2 regions of the Nakamurella panacisegetis genome follow, and region 1 is predicted to be linked to the other one. Evidence: riboswitches for the same ligand, from Rfam matches in the RefSeq annotation. Region 1 holds a riboswitch; the other holds the start of a gene.
The links. A riboswitch is a leader RNA that binds a small molecule or an ion and turns the genes downstream of it on or off. The one in region 1 is predicted to bind S-adenosylmethionine.

Region 1 (11,384 bases):
GAGGTGATGGCCCGGCCGGCCCGGCGGACCGCTTCCGGTCGCGCCGCCGTGTTGCGGTTGCGGCAGAAGGCGTCTCTGTTGCGGGTGGCTTCCACCGCACAGTGGGCCACCGCCGTGGTCAAGGCCGGGCGGCAGGCCGTCATCTCCTGCGAGTTCATCTCGGCCGCCGCCGAGCCCATCGCCGAGAACCTCGAGGCCGCAGGCATTCCCGTGGCCCGGCTGTACGGCACGCAGGATCTCGAGGAGCAGCGGTTGCGGTTCCAGCGCGGCGGCGCGCCGGTGGTCGTGTTCACCCCTTCCACCTCCCTGTCCCTGCACGCGGGCGAGCTACTGCCCGGCGGCCCCGCCAGCCCGGCCACCCGGGAAGGCCTGATGCACAACGTGCGGTATTCCGGCCTGCAGGGCCGCCAGATCCTCGGCCGGTCACATCGCGACGGTCAGGTCTGCCCGTGGTGGCTCGGGTACGCCGAAGGCACGGTCGAGGAGACCATCGCCCAGATCATGATCGGACGGTTCTTCGCCGCGGACCACACCGCCGGCGCGGACAGTGCGGCGCTGGGCGAGGTGGCGGCGGCCCTTGGGGTCTCGTGGCTCCCGACATCGGCCCTGGAGTCGGCCGGGGAATGACACCCGGGCGGGTCGACTCCTACGTCCGGGGCCGCAGCCGGAGCCCGGACATCCCGCCGTCGACCGCCAGGTCCGCCCCGGTGGTGGAGCCGGCGGCCGGGGACGCCAGGTAGACCACCGCCGCGGCCACCTCGCTCGCGGCGACCAGGCGCCCGTGCGGCTGGCGGGCGGCCAAAGCGGCCAGCTCAGCGGCCGGATCGGGTGCCGACCGGAGCAGCCCCTGGATCCACGGTGTGTCGGCGGTGCCTGGGTTGACCGCATTCACCCGGACGCCATCGGCCATGCCGTCGGCGGCCATGGCGCGGGTCAGAGCCGACACCGCGCCCTTGCTCGCGCTGTAGACGGCACGTTGCGGCAGGCCGGCGGTGGCCGCGACCGACGAGGTGTTCACCACGGCGGCGTGTTCCGAGGCCCGAAGGTGCGGCCACGCAGCGCGCGAGACCCGGGCGGTACCCACCACGTTCACGTCGAGCACGCGGTGCCACTCCTCGTCGGTGCTGTCCTGCACGGCCCCCTGCGCACCCATGCCGGCGTTGTTCACCAGCAGATCCAGGCCGCCCAGCTGCTCCACGGCCGCTGCAACGGCCGAGCGCACGGAAGGATCGTCCGTCACGTCGGCCCGCACGTAGCCCCACCCGTCCGGCAGATCGGCCGGTCGTTCCGATCGGTCCAGTACCACGACCTGCGCACCCTCGACCGAGAAGGCTTGCGCCACCGCGAATCCGATGCCCGATGCGCCACCGGTGATCAATGCCCGCAACCCGTTCAACTGCCCCATCTGGAGACCCTTCCTTCATTCATGCGCCCGCCACCCGGGTCCGACTCAGGAGCACCAACCGACGGAGAGCTCGCGTGGAGATCCAGCTCGATGCGGCCGGAGTCACCGCCGTCAGATCGCCCGGTCGCCACACCCGTCACCGTGCAGGCCCACATCATCGACGGTTGTCCGGCGGTGGATGCATCCGGGGTCGCGGGGCCGTTTCGTCCGGTTCCCGCGCGCTGGTTGCTACTGTCCTCGGCCAGGAGCACCGCCGGCCGCGACGGCCACCCGGTCGGTTTGACGCGATCGGCGGCCCAGGGCCCAGCACGACGTCGTCCGCGAGAAGCAGGTGGGACCGATCCCCCGGAAAGGTTGATCAATGGAGATCATCAGATACGTTGCCGAGTCGAAGGTTCACGTCGGAATCCGGTCCGAGGACGGAACGGTCAGGCGGCTGGCCGCGCGGTCGCTGGCCGAGTTGCTCCGGCTGCCGTTCCCGGTCCTGAGGGCCCTGGTCGAGACCGGAGGGGTGGTCGAGACGGCCGACCTCCGGATGTTGCCGCCCGTCGACGGGCTGACCGAGGTGTGGGCCAGCGGCGTCACCTACCGCCGGTCGAGCATGGCCCGTCAGGAGGAGAGCGTCGTCGCCGACGTGTACGCCCGGGTGTATGAGGCCGACCGTCCGGAGCTGTTCTTCAAGAGCGTCCCGTGGCGAGTGGTCGGTCACGACGAACCGATCGGCGTCCGTCCCGATTCGGAGATCAACGTGCCCGAGGCCGAGCTCGCCGTGGTGGTCAATGCTGCGGGCGAGATCGTCGGCGCCACCATCTGCGACGACGTCTCCTCCCGCTCGATCGAGGGTGAGAATCCGCTGTATCTCCCCCAGGCCAAGGTCTATTCCGGATCGTGTGCGATCGGCCCGGGGATCCGGCCGATCTGGGAGATCGAGGATCTGCAGAGCCTGAACATCCAGGTCCGGGTCGAGCGGTCCGGGGAGACCGCATGGGCCGGCTCGACCAACACCGACATGCTCAACCGCACCCCGGCCGACCTGGTCGGATTCCTGCGGCGTCACGCCTCCTTCCCGGACGGCGTCGTGCTTTCCACCGGAACCGGCCTGGTGCCCGAGATGGATTTCGACCTGCAATCGGGCGATACCGTCGTCATCGAGATCGAATCCGTCGGCGTCCTGTCCAATCCGGTGATCCCGGCGACCACCGACGAGTTCGCCTGGCTGACACCGGATCCCGCGCGCGCCCCGTAGCTGTGCTCGCCGCGCGTCCCGCCCGGCCCCCAAACAAGAAGATCCCCGCTCGGCCAACCGGCCGAACGGGGATCACTGTGGTGGCCAGGGCCGGGATCGAACCGGCGACCTTCCACTTTTCAGGCGGACGCTCGTACCGACTGAGCTACCTGGCCTCAAACAACAGGCCGGACCCAGGAGACCTGAGCCCGGCCGATGCTTGGCGACCCCGACGGGACTTGAACCCGCGACCTCCGCCGTGACAGGGCGGCGCGCTAACCAACTGCGCTACGGGGCCTTGATGAATCAAGACCAACTGCATACATCTACCCAGACCTTAGTCTGCATTTCTGCGTACCCCCAACGGGATTCGAACCCGTGCTGCCGCCGTGAAAGGGCGGAGTCCTAGGCCGCTAGACGATGGGGGCCTAGACGTCGTCACCGGGGAGAAGTACTACCTGACCTCACCGGCTTCAACGGCTGTCCGTTGGGAGCTACGGAAGCATACGACATCATCGGACCCACCTCCAAAACGATGCCGAGACCTGCCGGCGGCCTCTCGCACCATTGTCCTGACCTGCATGGATGGCACAACACCGAAGCCCCTGACCGGAGTTGGGCCGTTCCGGCGTTACCCAGGTCACACCGGGCAGCGGTGGCGGCCGCCCGGCCGCGGGGCTTTCGCGATCCCCGACGGCTTGCTACCCTTCACCTCGAAGGTCATGAGTGCCAGCGGATAGCTCCGGCTTGCTGGCCGGCAACCCTCCTACCGCGGTGGGGTGCCCCGGATGAAGACCTGGCTTGGTGCGAGGTGCATCAGGCAAGCGCGGACCACCCGGCTCGGCCGGGAGTCCAAGGATTCCTGAGGATCTTTGATGACCGCTGTTCTCGACCGTCCCGACTGGCTCTCCGCGACCGCGCCCACCCACCCGGTGCGTTGGTCCGCCGAAGCCCCGATCGCTCCGCGCCCCGGTGTCCGCCACCCGCACGCTCCCGGACTGGAGATCGTCGGGGCCCACGCCCAGGTGCCATTGGCCGGCGGTGGATTCGTGGAGTACGCGAACCTGGATCACGGTGCCTCGGCTCCGGCCCTGCGCGTCGTCCGCGACACCGTCGACGCCCTGTTGGAGCGTTACGCCAGCGTGCACCGCGGCGCCGGCTGGCACTCGAAGGTCTGCACCGCCCTGTACGAGGGAGCCCGCCGCCCGATCCGCGACTTCGTCGGCGGCCGCAGCGACGACGCCGTGATCTTCACCAAGCACACCACCGACTCCTTCAACCTGCTGGCCCACTGCCTGCCGGCTCGCACCACGGTCGTCGTCTTCGAGACCGAGCACCACGCGGCGCTGCTGCCGTGGGAGGACCGCGACGGCATCAACGTGGTGCGGCTGGCCGCGCCGGCCTCACCGGGCGAGGCGGTGTCGGCGGTTGATCACGCGCTGCGCACCCGGCCGGCCGGTCCGGCCCTGCTGGTGGTTACCGGCGCCTCCAACGTCACCGGCGAGATCTGGCCGGTGACGGCCCTGGCCGCGGTGGCCCGCGCCCGCGGCGCCCGGGTGGCCCTGGATGCCGCGCAGTTGGCTCCGCACCGCCCGTTCTCCATCCGGGAACTGGGGGTCGACTACGTCGCCCTGTCCGGACACAAGCTGTACGCCCCGTACGGGTCTGGCGCGCTGATCGGCCGGGCCGATTGGCTGGAGCTGGCCCCTCCCTACCTGGTCGGCGGGGGCGCCACGGCGACGGTCACCGACGAGGAGACCACCTTCAAGCCGGTGCCCGACCGTCACGAGGCCGGTTCCCCGAACGTCCCCGGCGCCGTCGCCCTGGCCACGGCCTGCCACGCGCTGGCCGCGGCCGACCGGGAAGGCCTGGCCGCGTCCGAGCAGGCGCTGACCGAGCGGCTGCGGGACGGTCTGCTCGACATCCCTGGCGTCACCGTGCATTCGTTGTTCGGCGATCAGGTCCAGACGATCGGAGTGGTCACGTTCACCGTCGCCGGCCAGAACTCGGCCGTCGTCGCCGCTGCCCTGTCGGCCGAGCACGGTATCGGCGTCCGGGACGGCGCGTTCTGCGCACAGCCGTTCGTTCGTCGGTTGCTCGGCGCGGCCGGGTGCGATGTCCAGGACGGCACCGGCCACGCCATCCGCGCCTCGGTCGGGCTGGGCAGCACCACCGAGCACGTCGACCGCCTGGTCGACGCGGTGGAATCCATCGCCTCGCGCGGTCCGCGGCGCCGGTACGTCGTGGTCGACGGCCGGCCCACCCCGGCCGTCGACGACCGCGAACTGCCCGTCATCGCCCCCTGGCAATAGCCGTCACCGGTTGCGGACGCAGCCGCGCACGACGAAGGGCCCGGCGGATGACCGCCGGGCCCTTCGATTCGTTCTGCGAAAGGATCAGACTTCGTGCTTGCCGTGGTCCGGAGCGGCCGCCGTCCCGTCGGGCCGGATATCGGACCCGGCGACCAGGTCGGCCACCGCGACGTGCTCGCCGCCGGCCTCAGGTGAATGGGCCGGCGCATGCTCTCGGGCCTCTTCGCGAGCCGCCGCGGCCTCTTCGGTGCGTTCGGCGGCAACACCCATCGGCGCGGTGACCTGCTGCTCCGAGGCCGGCAGGGTCTCGGCGGCCATGCTGGCCTGTTCCATCTGCGTCTCCTGCAGCGCCGACATGGTGCGCAGCGGGGTCTGCTTGATCATGATCACCAGCGCGAAGGCCACCAGCATGCAGATCGCGCCGCACACGTAGACGACGTGCGTGGAGTTGACGAACCCGACCTGGTACGGGTGAGCGACCACCTGGTCGATCTTGGACAGGAACGATGAATCGATCTTGAGCTGCTGTCCGAGGGAACCGAGGTAGGCCTCCACGTTCTGACCGGCCTTCGCCGCAGCCTTGCCGGCCGCCTGCAGAAATGACGGCTCCGTGACGGAGACCTTCAGCGCCTTCGCCGTGTTGTCACCGAGGGTGTTGAACAGCAGCGACAGGAAGATTCCCACACCGAGCGTGCCGCCGAGCTGGCGGAAGAACGTGGCCGAGGAGGTGGCCACCCCGATGTCCCGGGCCGGGACCGCGTTCTGGACGGCGATCAGCAGGGTTTGCATGCACAGCCCGAGGCCGAGGCCGATCAACAGGAAGTACACGTCGAGCTGGAAGAACCCGGTCTGCACCTTGATGGTCAGCAGCAGGACGAAGGCGACGGTCAGGATGGCGGTGCCGATCACCGGGAAGATCTTGTACTTGCCGGTGCGGGAGGTGAGCTGACCGGACACGATGGAGCCGGCCATCAGACCCACCATCAGCGGCAACAGCAGCAGGCCGGACCCGGTGGGGGTGGCCCCCTTCACCAGCTGCAGGTACAGCGGCAGCATGGAGATCGCGCCGAACATACCGACGCCGACCAGGACGTTGACGCCCAGGCCGAGGCTGAACGTCGCCTGCTTGAACAGGCGCATCGGGATCAACGCCTCGTCCTTCATCCGGAGTTCGATCAGGATGAACGCGATGATGCCGACGACCGCGACGGCGATCAGGCCCAGGATGCGACCGGACCCCCAACCCCATTCGCTGCCCTGTTCGGCCACGATCAGGATCGGGACGATGCCGACGACCAGGGCCAGTGCACCCCACCAGTCGATCCGGTGGTCACGGCGAACGTGCGGGATGTGCAGCACCTTCCACACCACGACGAGGGCCACGAAGCCGATCGGGACGTTGACCAGGAAGACCCAGCGCCAGCCGGCGATCCCCAGGATGCTGGTCGCTCCGGCGAAGAATCCGCCGACCAACGGGCCGATCACCGACGAGGTGCCGAAGACGGCCAGGAAGTAGCCCTGGTACTTGGCCCGTTCCCGCGGCGAGACGATGTCGGCCAGCACCGCGAAGGCCATGGAGAACAGACCGCCGGCGCCCAGACCCTGGAAGGCGCGGAACGCGGCCAGCATCGGCATCGACGTGGCGAACGAACTGGCGGCGGATCCGATGATGAACAGGGTGATGGCCGTCAGGAACAGCGGCCGGCGTCCGTAGATGTCCGACAGCTTGCCGTAGAGCGGCGTCGTCACGGTCGAGGTGATCAGGTAGGCGGTGGTGACCCAGGCCTGGATGTTCAGGCCGTGCAGGTCGTCACCGATGGTGCGGATAGCGGTGGAGACGATCGTCTGGTCGAGCGCGGCGAGCAGCATGCCCAGCAGCAGACCGACCAGGATGGTCATGATCTGCTTGTGGGTGAGCCCGGCCGGACTCGGTGGAGCCGCGGTGGCGGCCGTTGATTCGGTGGTGGCCATCAGTTGGACCTCTCGATGCTGGCTTGCGGTCGTGGTGGAGTCCCTGCAGAGGCGGCGGCGTGCAGGTGATGCGATCTGTTCATGCTGGTCAGGACCTCGTCTCGGTGGTCCTCGAGACTTTGCGTGTAGCGCCGGAGCAGCCGCAAGAAGTTGCTCCGGTCCTCGGCCGGCCAGTCGGCGATCATCGGCTCGATCATCTGGCCCCGATTCACGAAGTGCTCCTGAACGCGACAGACGCCGAGCTCGGTCGGCACCAGGATCGACGCCCGACCGTCGTCCGGGTCGGCCTTGCGCTCGACCATGCCCGTCCGGACCAGGGTCGCCACTTGACGGGAGACCGTGGAGGGGTCGGCGTTCATCGATTCGGCGAGTTCCTTGGCCCGGCGCGGGCCCTCCTTGACCAGCCGCACCAGGGGGAACAGGGCGGTCGTCTCGGGATCGGCGGCCGAGGCGATCCGCGCCTTGATACTTCCGTAGATGCGCATCATCGTGATGATCGAATCGGCGATCTCGGCGGCCTGATCGGCACCCGCCGGTCGGTCGATGTCGGCCGGCTCGCCGGCCCAGGACGGCGCGCCCACGGAGGTGTCACCCGTCATCGTTCCCCTCCCCTTCCTGCGATTCGCGGCCGGCCCGGCTGCAATTGCTTGCAGCCTGCATCTAGTTGCCGCCCGCAATAATGCACCGCTACTTGTGCCGACGCAACTAAATATCTCGGCCGCCGGTGCCGCCCTGGTCGGGCCGGCCCGCGACGTCAGGAATCGAAGTCCACGGTCACCGCATCGGACACCGGAAGGGCCTGGCAGGTCAGGACGTAACCGGCGTCGACCTCCGCCTTCTCCAGCGCGAAGTTCCGGCGCATGTGCACCTCGCCGTGCGTCACCAACGCTCGGCACGTTCCGCACACTCCGCCCTTGCAGGCGAAGGGCAGATCGGGGCGAACCTTCTGCGCTCCGTCCAGCACCGTGACGTTCGGGGGGACGGTGGCAATGGTGCTGCGGCCGTCGAGGATCACGGTCACCTCCGCGCCGGGCCCGGCCGGCGCGTCCTCATGGCGGGTCTCGACCGGCGGTTCGTCGCCGACGTAGAACAGCTCGCGGTGGATGCGGTCACCGGGAACGCCGAATGCGGTGAGCACCTCGATGGCGTCGGTCACCATCCCGAACGGCCCACACAGCCAAAAGTGATCGACGCCCTCGACGTCGACGGTGGCCGGCAGCAACCGTCGGAGACGGTCGGCATCGAGCCGGCCCGAGAACAGTTCCACCTCCTGCGGCTCGCGCGACAGCACGTGGACCAGGTGCATCCGGGATGGGAAGGCATCCTTGAGGTCGGCGACCTCGTCGGCGAACATCACCGAGTCGCTGCGCCGGTTGCCGTAGATCAGCGTGACCGTTGACTCGGGGTGAGCGGCCAGCACCGAGGCGGCGATCGAGAGCATCGGGGTGATCCCCGATCCGGCGGCGATCAGGACGTGACGGCCGGGGACCTCCAGGTCAGGGCTGAAGCTCCCGGCCGGACGCTGCACCTCGATGACGTCTCCCGGCCGGACCTGGTGGATCAGCCATCCGGAGAACAGGCCGCCGGCCACTTCCCGGACCCCGATGCGGGGCGATCTCCCGGCCGGGGCGCAGATCGAGTACGACCGACGCTCCTCGCCTCGCCGCAGCGTCAGCGACTGGCCGGGGGCGAAGCGGAAAGCGTCGACCAGGTCGTCCGGGATCTCGAACCTGACCGCGGCCGAATCGTCGGTCAAGGGCTCGATGTCGGCCACCCGCAGGGAATGAAAGTCGTTACGGGCCATTGCCTTCAGATTTCCTTGACGTATTCGAACGGCTCCGCGCAATCGCGGCACCGGTACAGCGCCTTGCACGCGGTGGCGCTGAAGGCCGAGGTTTCCTCGGTCCGGCGCGAACCGCACCGAGGACACGCGACATCACGGGCGATGGGCGCCAGGGTCAGCGGAATCGGGCCCCCCGGACGGCTTCCGGCAGCATTGGGCGGGGCGATGCCGGCCGCCGACAGCTTGGCCCGCCCGTCCGGGGTGATCCAGTCGCTACTCCACGGCGGCGACAACTCGGTCCGGATCTTGATGTCGTCGAAGCCGGCCTGCGCCAGGCGGAGCTGGAGGTCGTGGCTGATCTCCCGCATGGCCGGGCAACCGGAGTAGGTGGGCGTGATCGTGACGGTGACGCCGGCCGCGTCGACCCGCACGTCACGCAGGATGCCCAGATCGGCCAGCGTCACCATGGGCAGCTCGGGATCGGGCACCCGCGCCGCGACCGCCCAGGCCCGCTCGCGCCGCACCGAATTCGGATTCGTCGTGGTGATCACCATGTCGCGTCCGGGTGGGCTCGGGCGACGCTCTGCAACTCGGCCAGGATGTACCCGAACGCCTCGGTGTGCAGGCCGTCCCGTCCGTACTGACCGCGGACGCCGGCCAGCGGGCGCGCGTCCGGCCGATCCAGCGTGGCGGTGGCCAGGACGGTGTCGAGGATGACATCGACGCCGTCACGCAGGCCGGCGGCGTCGACCGCGACGGCCGGCAGCGAGGTCTCCACCGGGTGCGGACGGAACAATTCGTCGACCAGCGGCCAGATCGCCTCGAACCCGGCCTGCATCCGCCGATGGGACTCCGCCGTGCCGTCACCGAGCCGGACCACCCAGCGGGCGGCGTAGTCCCGGTGATACGTCAGCTCTTTCACGCCCTTGGCGGCGATGGCCGCCAGGACCGGATCCCGGGAGGTCCGCAGCGCCTCGAACTGGGCCAGCCGCCAGGTCGAGAAGACCAGCAGGCGGGCGACCATCTCGGCGAAGTCGGCGTCGGCCCGTTCCACCAGACGGACGTTGCGGAACTCCCGCTCGGCCCGCCAGAACGCGAACCGGTCCTCGTCCCGATCGGTTCCGTCGGCCTTGCCGGCGCGGGCCAGCAGCATCCGGGCCTGACCGAGGAGGTCGAGGGCGATGTTGCCGATCGCCGTCTCTTCCTCCAGCTCCGGCGCGCGGGTCATCCACTGCTGCAGGCGGTGGCTCAGGATGAGCGCGTCGTCCCCCAGCATCAGGCAGTAGGTGGCCAGGGCCTGCCCGTCGACATCGGCCGGAACCGTGGTGTCGACGCCTTGGAGGGCGTCGGTGAACCCGGTTCCGAAGGCCCAGCGGTGGTCCTCGGTCTCCTCGCTCAGCGCGTGGGCGGCGAAGTCGTCTTCGAGTGAGTCACTCATCTTTGCGCTCCTCACATATGGGGGACGTCGTCGGGAATCTCGTAGAACGTCGGGTGTCGGTAGACCTTGTCGCCGGACGGAGCGAAGAACGGGTCCTTCTCGTCCGGACTGCTGGCCGTGATCTCGGCCGCGGGGACGACCCAGATGCTGACCCCCTCGTTGCGCCTGGTGTACAGGTCACGCGCGTGATGCAGGGCCATCTGCGGGTCCGCCGCATGGAGCGACCCGACATGCACATGGTTCAGGCCCCGCTTGCCGCGGAGGAACACCTCGTACAGGGGCCAGTCGGTCTTCATCGCCGACCCGCCGACTTCGCGGCGTGGGCGAGCGCCGCTTCCCTGACCCACGCGCCTTCGTCATGGGCCGACTTGCGATGAGCCACCCGCTGCGCATTGCACGGGCCGTTCCCCTTCACCACGGCCCAGAACTCGTCCCAGTCCGGGGTACCGAAGTCGTAATGACCTCGCTCGGCGTTCCAGCGGAGGTCCGGATCCGGGAAAGTGACGCCGAGCTTCTCGGCCTGCGGGACCGACATGTCGACGAACCGCTGCCGCAGCTCGTCGTTGGTGTGGCGTTTGACGCCCCAGGCCATCGACTGCTCCGTGTTGGGCGATTCGTCGTCCGGTGGGCCGAACATCATCAGGGCCGGCCACCAGAAACGATCGACCGCCTGCTGCACCATGTCCCGCTGGGAGTCGGTCCCCCGCATCATCGTCATCAGGAGCTCGTAACCCTGCCGCTGGTGGAAGGACTCCTCTTTGCAGATCCGCACCATGGCCCGGCCGTAGGGCCCGTAGCTGCTGCGGCACAACGGGACCTGGTTGCAGATGGCGGCTCCGTCGACCAGCCAGCCGATCACGCCGACGTCGGCGTAGGACAGCGTCGGGTAGTTGAAGATCGAGGAGTACTTCTGGCGCCCGTGCACCAGCCGATCCGTGAGGTCGGCGCGATCGGCGCCGAGCGTCTCGGCCGCCGAGTACAGGTACATCCCGTGGCCGGCCTCGTCCTGGACCTTGGCCAGCAGCACTGCTTTTCGCCGCAGCGACGGCGCCCGGGTGATCCAGTTGCCCTCGGGTTGCATGCCGATGATCTCGGAGTGCGCGTGCTGCGCGATCTGCCGGATCATCGTCTTGCGGTATGCCTCGGGCATCCAGTCCCGCGGCTCGATCCGTCGTTCGCGGGCAATCGTCTCGTCGAAGTGCGACTGCAGCTCGTCGGGCTGCGTCTGATCGCTGATCACGGTCACGGTG
Region 2 (11,384 bases), 2.1 Mb from region 1:
TGAACGTCCACCGCGGTGTCGGCGTGCGCGCCGCCGTTGACGATGTTCATCATCGGGACCGGGAGGATGTGGGCGTTGGGGCCACCGATGTAGCGGAACAGTTCGAGCTCGGCCGAGTCGGCGGCCGCCTTGGCCACGGCCAGCGAGACGCCGAGGATGGCGTTGGCGCCGATCCGGCTCTTGTCCGGGGTGCCGTCGATGTCGATCAGCTTCTGGTCGATCAGCCGCTGCTCGGTGGCGTCGAAGCCGACCAGCTCGGGGCCGATCTCGTCGAGCACGGCCTCGACCGCCTTCTGGACGCCCTTGCCGAGGTAACGGCCCGGGTCGCCGTCCCGCAGTTCGACGGCCTCGTGCTCGCCGGTCGATGCACCGGACGGCACGGCCGCGCGGGCCAGTGACCCGTCCTCCAGGGCGACTTCCACCTCGATGGTGGGATTGCCCCGGGAATCGAGGATCTCGCGGGCTCCGATGAGTTCGATGGCCGCCACGGGCACATCCCTTCACTAGCGGGTTGTCATGTTTGAGCTGCCGTACTGCGAACCGGTGATCGCTCACCGGCGGCCGCGGCCACGCCAGGGACGGAGCCACGCTGCTCCATGGTCACCTTATCGGCGCGGCGGGGTTCACCGGCACCGGACTCGCCCGGTCGTCACGGCTTGCTGCGACCGTTCGGGTGGATCAGAAGGCGCGGGCGTGAAACCGATGGGCCGTTTGCCTGTGAATCGGTGGATTCGGTCGTCACGGGTACCGCCACGGGTGGATAGTGCGCTGCGAACGGCCGGGCCTGGCCGTGAAACGACCAGCGTTGGAGCCATCGATGCCCGGAACCGCCAAGAAGACCATCCCGTACTTCAGCCGTCGCCGGCTCGACCCCACCGTCCCCCACCACCCGACGGTGGTCGCGGCCTTCGAACACCGCGCCGGAAACGTGCAGCTGAAGGTGGCCGATGCCATCACCTCGTTCGCGGGATCGATGAACTTCGTCTACCTGCACATCGTGGTGTTCGGCGTCTGGATGCTCCTGGTCGAGAAGTCGCCGTGGCCGACGCTGACCCTGGTCGTGTCGCTCGAGGCGATCTTCCTGTCCACCTTCGTGATGATCGGCCAGAACCGGGCCGCGGCCTTCCAGCAGCACAAGGCGGATCACGACTTCGTCGAGCAGGAACTCGAACTCAAGACCAACACCGACCTGACCCGCGAGATCCACGTGCTGACCACGGAGCTGCACCGGCGGTTGCTGGACGACCCGACGGGCGCCGCAACCGGCACCCCGCAGGCCGCAACCGGCACCCCGCAGGCCGCAACCGGCACCCCGGGGACCGCCCCGACCGGCTGAATCAGACGCCGAGGGCGCGGAGCCGGGGTAGCACCTCGGCTCCGTAGAGCTCCAGGAATCGGGCCTGGTCCGGGCCGGGGGCATGGAAGACCAGATGCCGGAAGCCGAGATCGACGTAGTGCTTGATCTTCTCGACGTGTTCTTCCGGGTCGCTGGACACGATCCAGCGGGAGGCGGCCTGTTCCACCGGGAGCGCATCGGCCAGCCGCTGCATCTCGATGGGGTCCTCGACCCCGGACTTCTGCTCCGGGGTCAGCGCCAGCGCACCCCAGTACTTGGTGTCGTGCATGGCCTTCTCGCGGTCGTGGTCGAAGGAGACCTTCATCTCGATGAGCAGGTCGAGATCGTCCAGGGTGCGGCCGACCTTGCCCGCTCCTTCGGCCAGGGCCGGGAGCAGGGTGTCCCGGTACAGGGTGTCGGCCTTGCCGGAGGTGGTGATGAAGCCGTCGGCGATCCGTCCGGCCAGGCGGGTCGCAGCCGGGCCGGAGGCCCCGATGTAGATCGGCACCGGCTGTTCCGGCTTGTCGTAGATGGTCGCCTTGTCGGTCGAGTAGTAGGTGCCGTCGAAGGTGACCCGGTCCTCCCGCCACAGCTGCTGGATCAGCAGCACCGCTTCTTTCAGGCGGGCGAACCGCTCCTTGCCGTCGGGCCAGGTCAGGCCGAGCGGGACCTCGTTGAGGGATTCGCCCGAGCCCACGCCGAGGATGATCCGACCCGGGAACAGCAGCCCCAGGGTGGCGAAGGCCTGGGCGATGACGGCCGGGTGGTACCGGAACGTCGGGGTCAGGACCGAGGTGCCGAGGGTGATCTTCTCGGTACGGGCGCCGAGCGCCCCCAGCCAGGGCAGCGCGGCCGGAGCGTGTCCCCCGTCGTGTCGCCAGGGTTGCAGGTGGTCGGAGACGAAGACCGAATCGAATCCGGCCTGCTCGGCCAGCACGCCGAAATCGGCCAGCTCCTTCGGTCCGAACTGCTCCGCTGAAGCCTTGTACCCCAGGCGCAATGCCATCACCGACCCTCTTTCTGCCCCGATGACGGGACGTTCGCTGCTCCCGCCCGCGCCCCGTCATCGGGGCCGGCGTTCTCCACATTCTTACCCCGGCCCCGACCCGGCCCTCACGGCACCCGACCCGTTCGGACCGTGTCCGGGGGTCGGTCAGGCCAGCGCCCCCCGGACGACGGCCGCCACCTGGGCCGCTTCGATCAGGAACCCGTCGTGCCCGTGATCCGAGTGCATGGTGACCAGGGGGGCCGCGCCGCGGGCGGTGGCCAGGCGCGCCCCCTCGGCGGGCGTGTACAGCCGGTCCGAATCGACCACGGCAGCCGTCAGCCGCGGCGAGAACCGTTGCAGCACGGCCTCGACCCCGCCGCGGCCGCGGCCGATATCATGGGCGTTCATCGCCTCGGTCAGCACCATGTAAGAGTTGGCGTCGAACCGCCGACCGAGCTTGGTGCCGTGATGGTCCAGGTACGACTCGACGGCGAACTGCGGTCCGTCGTCCTGACGGGCACGGCCGAACCGGGTGTTCAGTTCATACCCGGACCGGTAGGTCGTGTGGGCGATCTGACGTGCCACCGACAGCCCCCGCAACGGCGGTCGACCGGCGTAGTAATCGCCGCCGGCGAAGTCCGGATCCATCCGGATGGCGGCCAGTTGCGATGCCGCCCAAGCGATCTGGTCTCCGGACGCGGCCGCCGTCGTGGCCACCGCGATCACCCGCCGGACCTGGGCGGGGTAGGTGACCCCCCACTCCAGGGCCCGCATGCCGCCCATCGAGCCGCCGAGCACGGCCGCGAAGGAGCTGATGCCCAGGTGCTCGGCCAGGGCGGCCTCGGCCTTGACCTGGTCGCGGACGGTGATCGCGGGGAACCGCGATCCGTACGGCTGGCCGTCGGGAGCGGGCGAGGACGGCCCGGTGGTTCCCCGGCACCCGCCGAGCACGTTGGCCGCGACCACGAAATACCGTTCGTCCAAGGGGGACCCGAGACCGATCAGCCCCTCCCACCAGCCGGGGGTCGGGTGATCGGGGCCGGGTGGCCCGACGACGTGCGAGTCGCCGGTCAGCGCGTGCTCGACGAGCACGGCGTTGTCGCCGCGCTCGTTGAGCTGCCCCCAGGATTCGTAACAGATCCGCACCCCGCTCAGGGTGACCCCGGACTCCAGCGACAGGTCACCGATGTCGAGGTACCGACGGGCCCCGGGCAGGCCGGTACCGCCGCCGGAGCCCACAGGCTCGGCGGTGGTACCGGGTCGAGAGGTCAGGGTCATGGTGCGGCCGAGGGAGCAGCCCGGATCAGGACTTCGCCGCGCGGAACCCGGCGTCCAGGTCGGCCAGGATGTCGTCGACGTTCTCGGTACCGACGGCCAGCCGGATCAGTCCGGGCGTGACGCCGGTGGTCAGCTGCTCCTCGGGCGAGAGCTGGCTGTGGGTGGTCGAGGCCGGATGGATCACCAGCGACCGGACGTCGCCGATGTTGGCCAGGTTGGTGAACAGCTCCAGGGCGTCGGTGAACTTCTGTCCGGCGGCGACGCCACCCTTGATCTCGAACGAGACGATCGGGCCACCGCCCAGGGGCGAGTACTTCTGCTGCTGGGCGTGCCACGGACTGGACTCCAGGGCCGGGTAGGACACCGACTGGACCTCGTCGCGTCCTTGCAGGAACTTGGCCACCGCGGTCGCGTTCGCGACGTGCCGCTCGATCCGCAGGCTCAGCGTCTCGATGCCCTGGGCCAGCAGGAAGGCGTTGAACGGCGAGATGGCCGGGCCCATGTCGCGCAGCGACTGGAGGCGCACCTTGAAGATGAACGAGACGTTCGCCTTGAACAGGCCTTCCGGACCGAGATCGCGGCCCCAGACCAGGTTGTTGTAACTCGGGTCCGGGTTGTTGAAGTTGGGGAACTTCTCCGGGTCGGCCGTCCAGTCGAAATTGCCGGAGTCGACGATGGCGCCGCCGATGGCCGTCCCGTGACCGCCCAGGTACTTGGTCGCCGAATGCACCACGATGTCGGCGCCGTGCTCGAACGGTCGGATGAGATACGGGGTCGGCACGGTGTTGTCCACGATCAACGGCACGCCGTTGGCGTGGGCCACCGCCGAGACCACCTCGAAGTCCAGGACGTCGAGTTGCGGGTTGGAGATCGACTCGGCGTAGAACAGCTTCGTGTTCGGCTTCACCGCGGCCTGCCAGGACTCGGCGCTGTCCGGGTTCTCCACGAAGTCGACCGTGATGCCGTACTTCGGCAGGGTGTAGTGCAGCAGGTTGTAGGTGCCGCCGTAGAGCCGCGGGGAGGACACGATGTGGTCGCCGGCCTCGGCGATCGACAGAATGGCCAGGGTCTCGGCAGCCTGGCCGGAGGCGACCAGCAGTGCGCCGACGCCACCCTCCAGCGATGCGATCCGGTCCTCCACGACGGCCGTGGTGGGGTTCATGATGCGGGTGTAGATGTTGCCGAGCTCTTCCAGCGCGAAGAGTTTGCGACCGTGCTCGGACGAGTCGAACGCGAACGACGTCGTCTGGTAGATCGGCAAGGCTCTGGCCTTGGTGGTCGGGTCAGGCGTCTGGCCGGCGTGGATCTGGCGGGTTTCGAAGGACCATTGGGGGCTCATCGGTGGGCTCCAGGCTGGGTGGGTCTGCGACACGGTTCCGGTCGCAGACGGGTGGCGGTGAGCCGCCGATGAGGCAGCGACTCACCCGATTCGACAACGATTTGGGCTCGCCGCTGGCGGGCCCGCGCTTGCTATTCGTCAGGTGCAACGAACAGCCAGGTCATCACCCGGGGCACCCCACCGCGAGTGGAGGGTTGCCGCCCAGCAAGCCGGGGCTGTGTGCTGGAACTCAAGACCTGCCCCGAGCATACCGGGCACCGTTTCCCGCCCGCAGGGAATACGGGTTAATGCGCCGGGGACCGAACTCACGCCGGCGGGGCAGATCCGGTCGGTGCTCGTGTTCGCGGCTCTGGCCATGGCGCCGGAGGGCGTCGCCCCGCGGTCGGCCGCACCGGTCCGGGGGTTGGGTCAGCGCGCCACGTGGTGGGGACTGACGGTGACGGGCGCCTGGTCGGCGGCGGCGGTCTCCGTGTCGGCCAGGCGGGCGGCGTGCGCCTTGGCCACGGCTCTGAGCTCCGATTCCGGATCGCCGCCGGCAGCGCCGGCCGCGTAGGCGATGCGGAAGATCTGCTCGGCCGGCGAGTCTCCGGTCGGCGGATCGATCTCGACCCCGAACCTCGCGGCCCGCGCCCCGAGCTTCGCGGCCAGGGCCACCGCCGGCTGCCCGAGAGCCACCCCGGACACGACGGACGACCGGCCGTGTTCGGCCTTCTTCAGCTCGTCCCACCGCACCTGCTGGTCGGCCGCATCCTGGATCGGCTCCGCCCCGGCAAAGACGTGCGGATGGCGCCGGATCAGCTTGTCGACCAGATCTGCGGCCACATCATCCACGTCGAAGCCACCGAGCGCACGGTCGCGTTCGGCGGCGATGCGGGCGTGGAAGAGGACCTGGAGCAGTACGTCCCCGAGTTCTTCACGGATGGCCACCTCGTCCTCGTCCTCGATGGCCTGGAGCAACTCGTAGGTCTCCTCGACCAGGTACCGCCCGAGGGAGGCGTGGGTCTGCTCGGCGTCCCACGGGCAACCGCCGGGCGACCGCAACCGGTCCATGACCTCGACTGCTTGCCGCAGGGGTGACTCGGGACTGCTCACAGGCCACCGTTGAGCGCAACGACCTGCCGGCTGACCGGATCCCAGGACCCGAAACGCGGATTCACCGAGACCGGCTCATCAGTGCTGGTCGGCACCATCAGGATGGCGAGATCGAAGAAGTCGGAGGCGGACTGGGCAGCCTGCAGGGTCGCCGCCGTGAGGTGGGCGGTGGAGACTTTCCGCTGGCTGATCCGGGCAACCAGGTACGACCCGTTCGTCGGCAGGATGATGAACGATCCGTTGGCCGCGCTGTACAGCCCCGCCGAGCCGGCACTGGGGGTAGTCAGCAGATTGAATTGGCGGTTGGACACTCCCCCTTGGCCGGCCGCGGCGACGTCGGCGGTCAGCCTGGCCGGGTCGGCGCTGTAGACCGCCAGTTTGGCCACTGCCGCATCACGGGTCGCCGTCGGCACGCCGTCGACCACCACGCTGACGTCCGGCACGGTCACACCGGCTGCGGGTATCCCTCGAGCCAGTTTGCCGAGCAACACGTAATCCCTGGACAGCGTCGGCAGGTCCGCGCTCTGCAGATTCAGCGACGGGATGACCTTCTGCGTCGAGAACTGCGCCTGCGCCGCGGACACCTCGCTCGCGGTTGCCGTCACGCCTGCGGCCGCCGCAGCTCGCTCGATCAACAAGTGCCGGACCTGAAAGGTCAGTTGGAGTCGATTCACCTGGGCTCGCTGCGAGTCATCCAGACTGCCCTGACCGAGTTCGTCGATGAACGCAGCGCTCTGCTGCTGGATCGTGGACTCGCTGATGGCACTCGGCCCGACAACCGCGGCCGAGCCCGACTCGCGGACCACCGAACACGCGCTGCTGGTCATCAACAACACGGCCATCCCGAGCCCCAGCATGCGGCGGCGCCCTCCGGCTCCACGACGAGCCATCTGCAGTACCACGAGCCTGACCTCCGAGGATTGCCGGACGATGCCTGGCTCAGCCTGCCACAGCCCCTCGGGGGCGGCCCACCGTCCCCGGCTTTACGGGCCACCACGGCCATGGTCGTGACCGGGTCAGCCGGCGGCACGTTGACCGGAAGTGACCGAGCCGACTTATCCAGCCGGTCGACTCCGGATCCGCTCACACCGTCGGGTGGTCTTTCCCACACCTTCAACCCCGCCTGCGGTCCGACGCCGCCGATTGGTTGCGGTCCGTAGCCATCACGCTGAGTGTTCAAGATCCAAAGCACACTCAGTAGCACTTTGCGCCACCCAACACACGCTCTGTAGCCATGGGCACGCTACGCCCAGGTCGGGACAAGGTGACGTTCCGTAGACCATAGATTACAGTTAGCAACAACGCACTGCTGCTGACAGAAGAGCTTACCCAGAGCAACGGGACGAGGGCCGACCGCAGGTTGCCGAGATCGAACAAGAAGCCGCAAACAGACAGACCTCGAGAGGCCTCCAGTGACTACACCCGGTTCCGACGCCCGCGCCCCCCGCACGTTCAACCGTCGGAATGTTCTTCGGCTTGCCTTCACAGCCGTACCCATCGGCGTCGGCGTTCTGGCCTTCCCCCGCCTCGGCGGCACGGCCGCGGCCGGCACCACGCCCACCATCAACATCATCGATGCGGTGTCGCAGAGCATCGGGACCACCTTCGTCCTGGGGACCACCAAGCCGGATGCCAGCACCACCGGCGTGCCGGCCGGCACCAGCCTGGTGGACGTCACCGGCGCTTTCACCGCCTCGGTGGCCGGGGCCGTCATCACCAACAAGCGGTTCCGCAACTATGTGTACGTGCGAGCGGCCAACGTCACCTTCCGCAACTGCGAGTTCCGCGGACCCGCTTCGGGCGCATTCGTCACCTACGGACTGGTCGACTGCCGATCATCAGCGGCCACCAACGTGCTGATCGACCGATGCACGTTTGCGGCCACCGCGACGAACATGTACTGGTGCAACGGCGTCTCGGTGCGCAGTGGGGCTTCGGTCACAGTGAACCGCTGCAACATCTCGGCCGTCGCCGATGGCCTCAACGTGTCCGGTGCGTCACTGACGGCAACCGGCAACTACATCCATGATCTCTATTTCTTCAACAACTCGGTCGACCATGCCTCGGACGCCTACCACCCCTACTGGGAACACAACGACGGCATCCAGATCTCCGGCGGTGCGGGACCATACATGATCCGCGGCAACTACTTCTCGTCGTACGTGCAGCTCGGTACCAATGACGGAATCCATGGCATCCCGGCGATCGACCCGGCGACCGGATCCTGGAATCGCCGTTGGGGCGCCGGCATCACCGCGTCGCCCGACTCGGGTCAGATCACGAATGCGACCATCACCCAGAACTGGTTCGAAGGCGGCACGGCATCCTTCCAGTCGTCCTCGTCGGGCGAAGTCGGGGCGAACTTCGGAACGATCTCGAGCAACCGATTCGGCATGGATCAGTACAACTACGGCAGCAGTTCCCGCTACCAGATCCGCTACAAGAGCGGCATCACCATCGCCGGACTGGGAACCAATCTCTTCGATCCGTCGTGCGCGAGCGTGCCGTCCAGCATGAAGGATCAGACGTTCACGGTGAGCTTCACCGGGGGCATCCGAATCGACTGAGCCGCCCGGCTCAGTAGGCTCCGGATGACGCGACGACGGCTTTGGCGGTCTTCCACAGGATCACCAGATCACCGGTGATGGACCAGTTCTCGACGTAATACACGTCCAGCCGGACGGTTTCCTCCCACGTCAGGTTGGACCGCCCGGACACCTGCCACAGGCCGGTCATGCCGGGCTTCACCAGCAACCGAAGCCTGGCATCATCGCCATAGACGTCCACCTCGGTCCGAAGAGGCGGACGGGGGCCGACCAGGCTCATGTCGCCCTTGAGGACATTGAACAACTGAGGCAGCTCGTCCAGGCTGAAGCGTCGTAGAACACGACCGATCTTGGTCACCCGAGGGTCGTCGCGCAGCTTGAACAAGATGTCGTTCCCGGCATCCCGACTGCTCCGGCGGAGATCGGCCAACAGATCCTCGGCATTGGGCACCATGGATCGGAACTTGACCATCCGGAACGACTTCCCGTTGAGGCCCACCCGCTCCTGCCGAAAGAATATCGAGCCGCGGTCGGTGAGCTTGATCGACACCGCCAAGCCCAGCAGCACCGGCGACAACAGCAGGATCAGAACCAGCGCCCCGACGATATCGAAAGACTTCTTGACAATGCGATTGGCGCCCCGATACGTCGGGCGGTCGACGTGGATCAACGGCAGTCCGGCGATCGGAGTGGTGTGCACCCGCGGACCGGCGATGTTGGTCAGGGCTGGCGCCAGCACCAGGTCGATGTCAGTACTTTCAAGCTCCCACCCGAGCTTTCGGACCATGTCCGGGCTGAACGACGCAGTGGCTGTCACGGCGACCACATCGGCCCCGCAGGCAGTGGCGACACCGGCCACATCGGTCAGCGTTCCCAGGACGGGGAACCCGTCGACCGACATCGTGCCGCCCTGTTGGGTCACCGCGTGCTGATCGGCGGCCGTCACGCTCGTGCAGATACCGATCACCCGGTATCCGGCCAGCGGGGCCCTCCGCAGGGACCTGGTCAATTCGGTGGCCGAATGCACGTTTCCGACCACCAGGACCTTCGACTGGTACTCGCCGGCCAACCGCTTGGCGTGCAGCCACCGACGCCAGATGAAGCGCGAAAGAGTCAGCGCCACCAATCCGGCCGGCATCACCACCAGCACATATACACGCGGCAGATTCAGGTCGAAGACGTAGGAACAGATCGCCACCAACCCGAAGAGGGTGACCGTGCTCTGCACGACGCGTTTGTATTCCTCGGGCCCGTAGCCGAGCACCGACTTCTCCCGTGACCCGCCCCAGTGCAATCCGACCAGCCACAGCAGAACCAGGCCGACCGTCAGTAACACGTAGCCGGTCTGGTCCGGAGCCCGAGAAACCCGAGTGGTCAACGATCCGAGGCGAATGGTGTGCGCCCCGACGGCGGCCCAGGTCACGACGACCACATCCGAGACGAACAGCCCGATGGCGTACCGCCGCGCCCATGGCAGCCCACGAGAGGCCGCGTCGGCCGGGGCGCCCGCACGGAGGGCGCCGCGTTCGTCCGACGCGGGAAGCGGCCGCCCGTCGGCCGGCACCTGCGCTGACCGCGGGCTTGTGCTGAGAGTCATCGTTCACCTCCCCTCAGTTGGATGTGGCAAGCACGAAAGCTCTTGTCGTTCTCGAAAACAGTTCATTGGATGTTCGACAGCGGACGGGCGTCGCGACGGGAGACCGCGGCTCAACCGGAGATGACAGCCAGTTCGTCCGTATCCGGCCCGGCGGTCGCATTCAGCACTCGGCGCAGCATCGAACTGGACGTGTGCACCGTGTACGGGAAATACACGATCTCGACTCCGACCGAGGCAAAATCCGACTCCAACTTGAGCCCTTTGGGAGTACCCCGCCAGTCATCACCCTTGAAAAGATGCGTAAATCCGAGATCCCGCCAGGAGTCCAGCTTCTCGGTCGTCCGCTCCGCATACACCTCGTCGACGTAAGAAATGTTGCGAACGATCTCCATGCGTTCCGGCAACGGGATCACCGGCAGCCGACCCTTCGTCAGCGCGCAGATCTCGTCCGTAACGACGCCCGCAACCAGGAAGTCGCAGCGCGCCTTGGCCTGCCGCAGGATATTCAGGTGCCCAACATGAAACAGGTCGTACGCGCCGGGTGCGTACCCGATCCGGATTGCCACTGCGTCGGTCCTCTCGCCAGCTCGGTCCACGAGCCCAGGGGACCGGACGGTCCCTGACTCATCAGCCCCGACAACTGACGGCTCTACGGATGACCGTATCGTAACCGACGGTGGCGATCGCGGCGAGAGAATGCCTCGAACGGGTTAACTGTCCCCCGTCAGGGGAGGCCGACGAGGGCTCTGTGTGTCTCGAAGGTTACTCTCTGTCCTGCTGAGCCGCCCGGAGGCGAACCGGTTGCTCAGTCGTCGCCGCCCGCGGAGCCCGATAGAAGGCCGTGAAGGTGGCCGACCACGGCCTCCCGTGCACCACGGCACCGGCGGGCAGCAGGTCGGAGAACTCGCGGAGCGACAGTAGGCGGGTGAACTCGGCATGACGATCGCGCCAAGCGGTCGACCAATGACGAAATATCGCCGAGGTGTGGGATTCGACGGGAAACCATCGATTTGGGGTCGTGATGACCCAGTTCCGGGCCACCCGCGTCTGCTCCCGCACGAAGGTGCGTTGTTCGTCCGCCTGCCCGACATGTTCGATGACCGCGTTGGCCACCACCAGGTCGGTAGCCCCGTCGCGAAACGGGAGGGCGCGACCGTCGGCCAGGACGAAGCGCCACGCACCGGGCGCGCTCAGGATGTCGCAGGCCG

Region 2: another riboswitch for S-adenosylmethionine. It lies ahead of BLS97_RS02550 (bifunctional o-acetylhomoserine/o-acetylserine sulfhydrylase); the one in region 1 lies ahead of BLS97_RS11650 (aminotransferase class V-fold PLP-dependent enzyme).

The regions. Positions count from the first base shown of each region.
Region 1 covers NZ_LT629710.1:2,637,831-2,649,214, reverse strand. Annotated here, with positions in the region: gene BLS97_RS11680 (DEAD/DEAH box helicase) at 1-627, shown strand, start outside; gene BLS97_RS11675 (SDR family NAD(P)-dependent oxidoreductase) at 647-1,405, opposite strand; gene BLS97_RS11670 (fumarylacetoacetate hydrolase family protein) at 1,767-2,651, shown strand; tRNA gene BLS97_RS11665 (tRNA-Phe) at 2,730-2,806, opposite strand; tRNA gene BLS97_RS11660 (tRNA-Asp) at 2,852-2,928, opposite strand; tRNA gene BLS97_RS11655 (tRNA-Glu) at 2,986-3,058, opposite strand; SAM riboswitch class IV at 3,349-3,463, shown strand; gene BLS97_RS11650 (aminotransferase class V-fold PLP-dependent enzyme) at 3,506-4,942, shown strand; gene BLS97_RS11645 (MDR family MFS transporter) at 5,027-6,913, opposite strand; gene BLS97_RS11640 (MarR family winged helix-turn-helix transcriptional regulator) at 6,913-7,512, opposite strand; gene paaE (1,2-phenylacetyl-CoA epoxidase subunit PaaE) at 7,668-8,717, opposite strand; gene paaD (1,2-phenylacetyl-CoA epoxidase subunit PaaD) at 8,723-9,250, opposite strand; gene paaC (1,2-phenylacetyl-CoA epoxidase subunit PaaC) at 9,244-10,134, opposite strand; gene paaB (1,2-phenylacetyl-CoA epoxidase subunit PaaB) at 10,146-10,430, opposite strand; gene paaA (1,2-phenylacetyl-CoA epoxidase subunit PaaA) at 10,427-11,380, opposite strand; gene paaZ (phenylacetic acid degradation bifunctional protein PaaZ) at 11,377-11,384, opposite strand, start outside.
Region 2 covers NZ_LT629710.1:562,276-573,659, forward strand. Annotated here, with positions in the region: gene eno (phosphopyruvate hydratase) at 1-488, opposite strand, end outside; gene BLS97_RS02535 (DUF1003 domain-containing protein) at 818-1,336, shown strand; gene fgd (glucose-6-phosphate dehydrogenase (coenzyme-F420)) at 1,338-2,342, opposite strand; gene metX (homoserine O-acetyltransferase MetX) at 2,490-3,602, opposite strand; gene BLS97_RS02550 (bifunctional o-acetylhomoserine/o-acetylserine sulfhydrylase) at 3,628-4,941, opposite strand; SAM riboswitch class IV at 5,061-5,178, opposite strand; partial or broken gene BLS97_RS02555 (MazG family protein) at 5,350-6,033, opposite strand; gene BLS97_RS02560 (hypothetical protein) at 6,030-6,923, opposite strand; gene BLS97_RS02565 (hypothetical protein) at 7,446-8,600, shown strand; gene BLS97_RS02570 (sugar transferase) at 8,611-10,176, opposite strand; gene BLS97_RS02575 (adenylyltransferase/cytidyltransferase family protein) at 10,287-10,742, opposite strand; gene BLS97_RS02580 (methyltransferase domain-containing protein) at 10,939-11,384, opposite strand, start outside.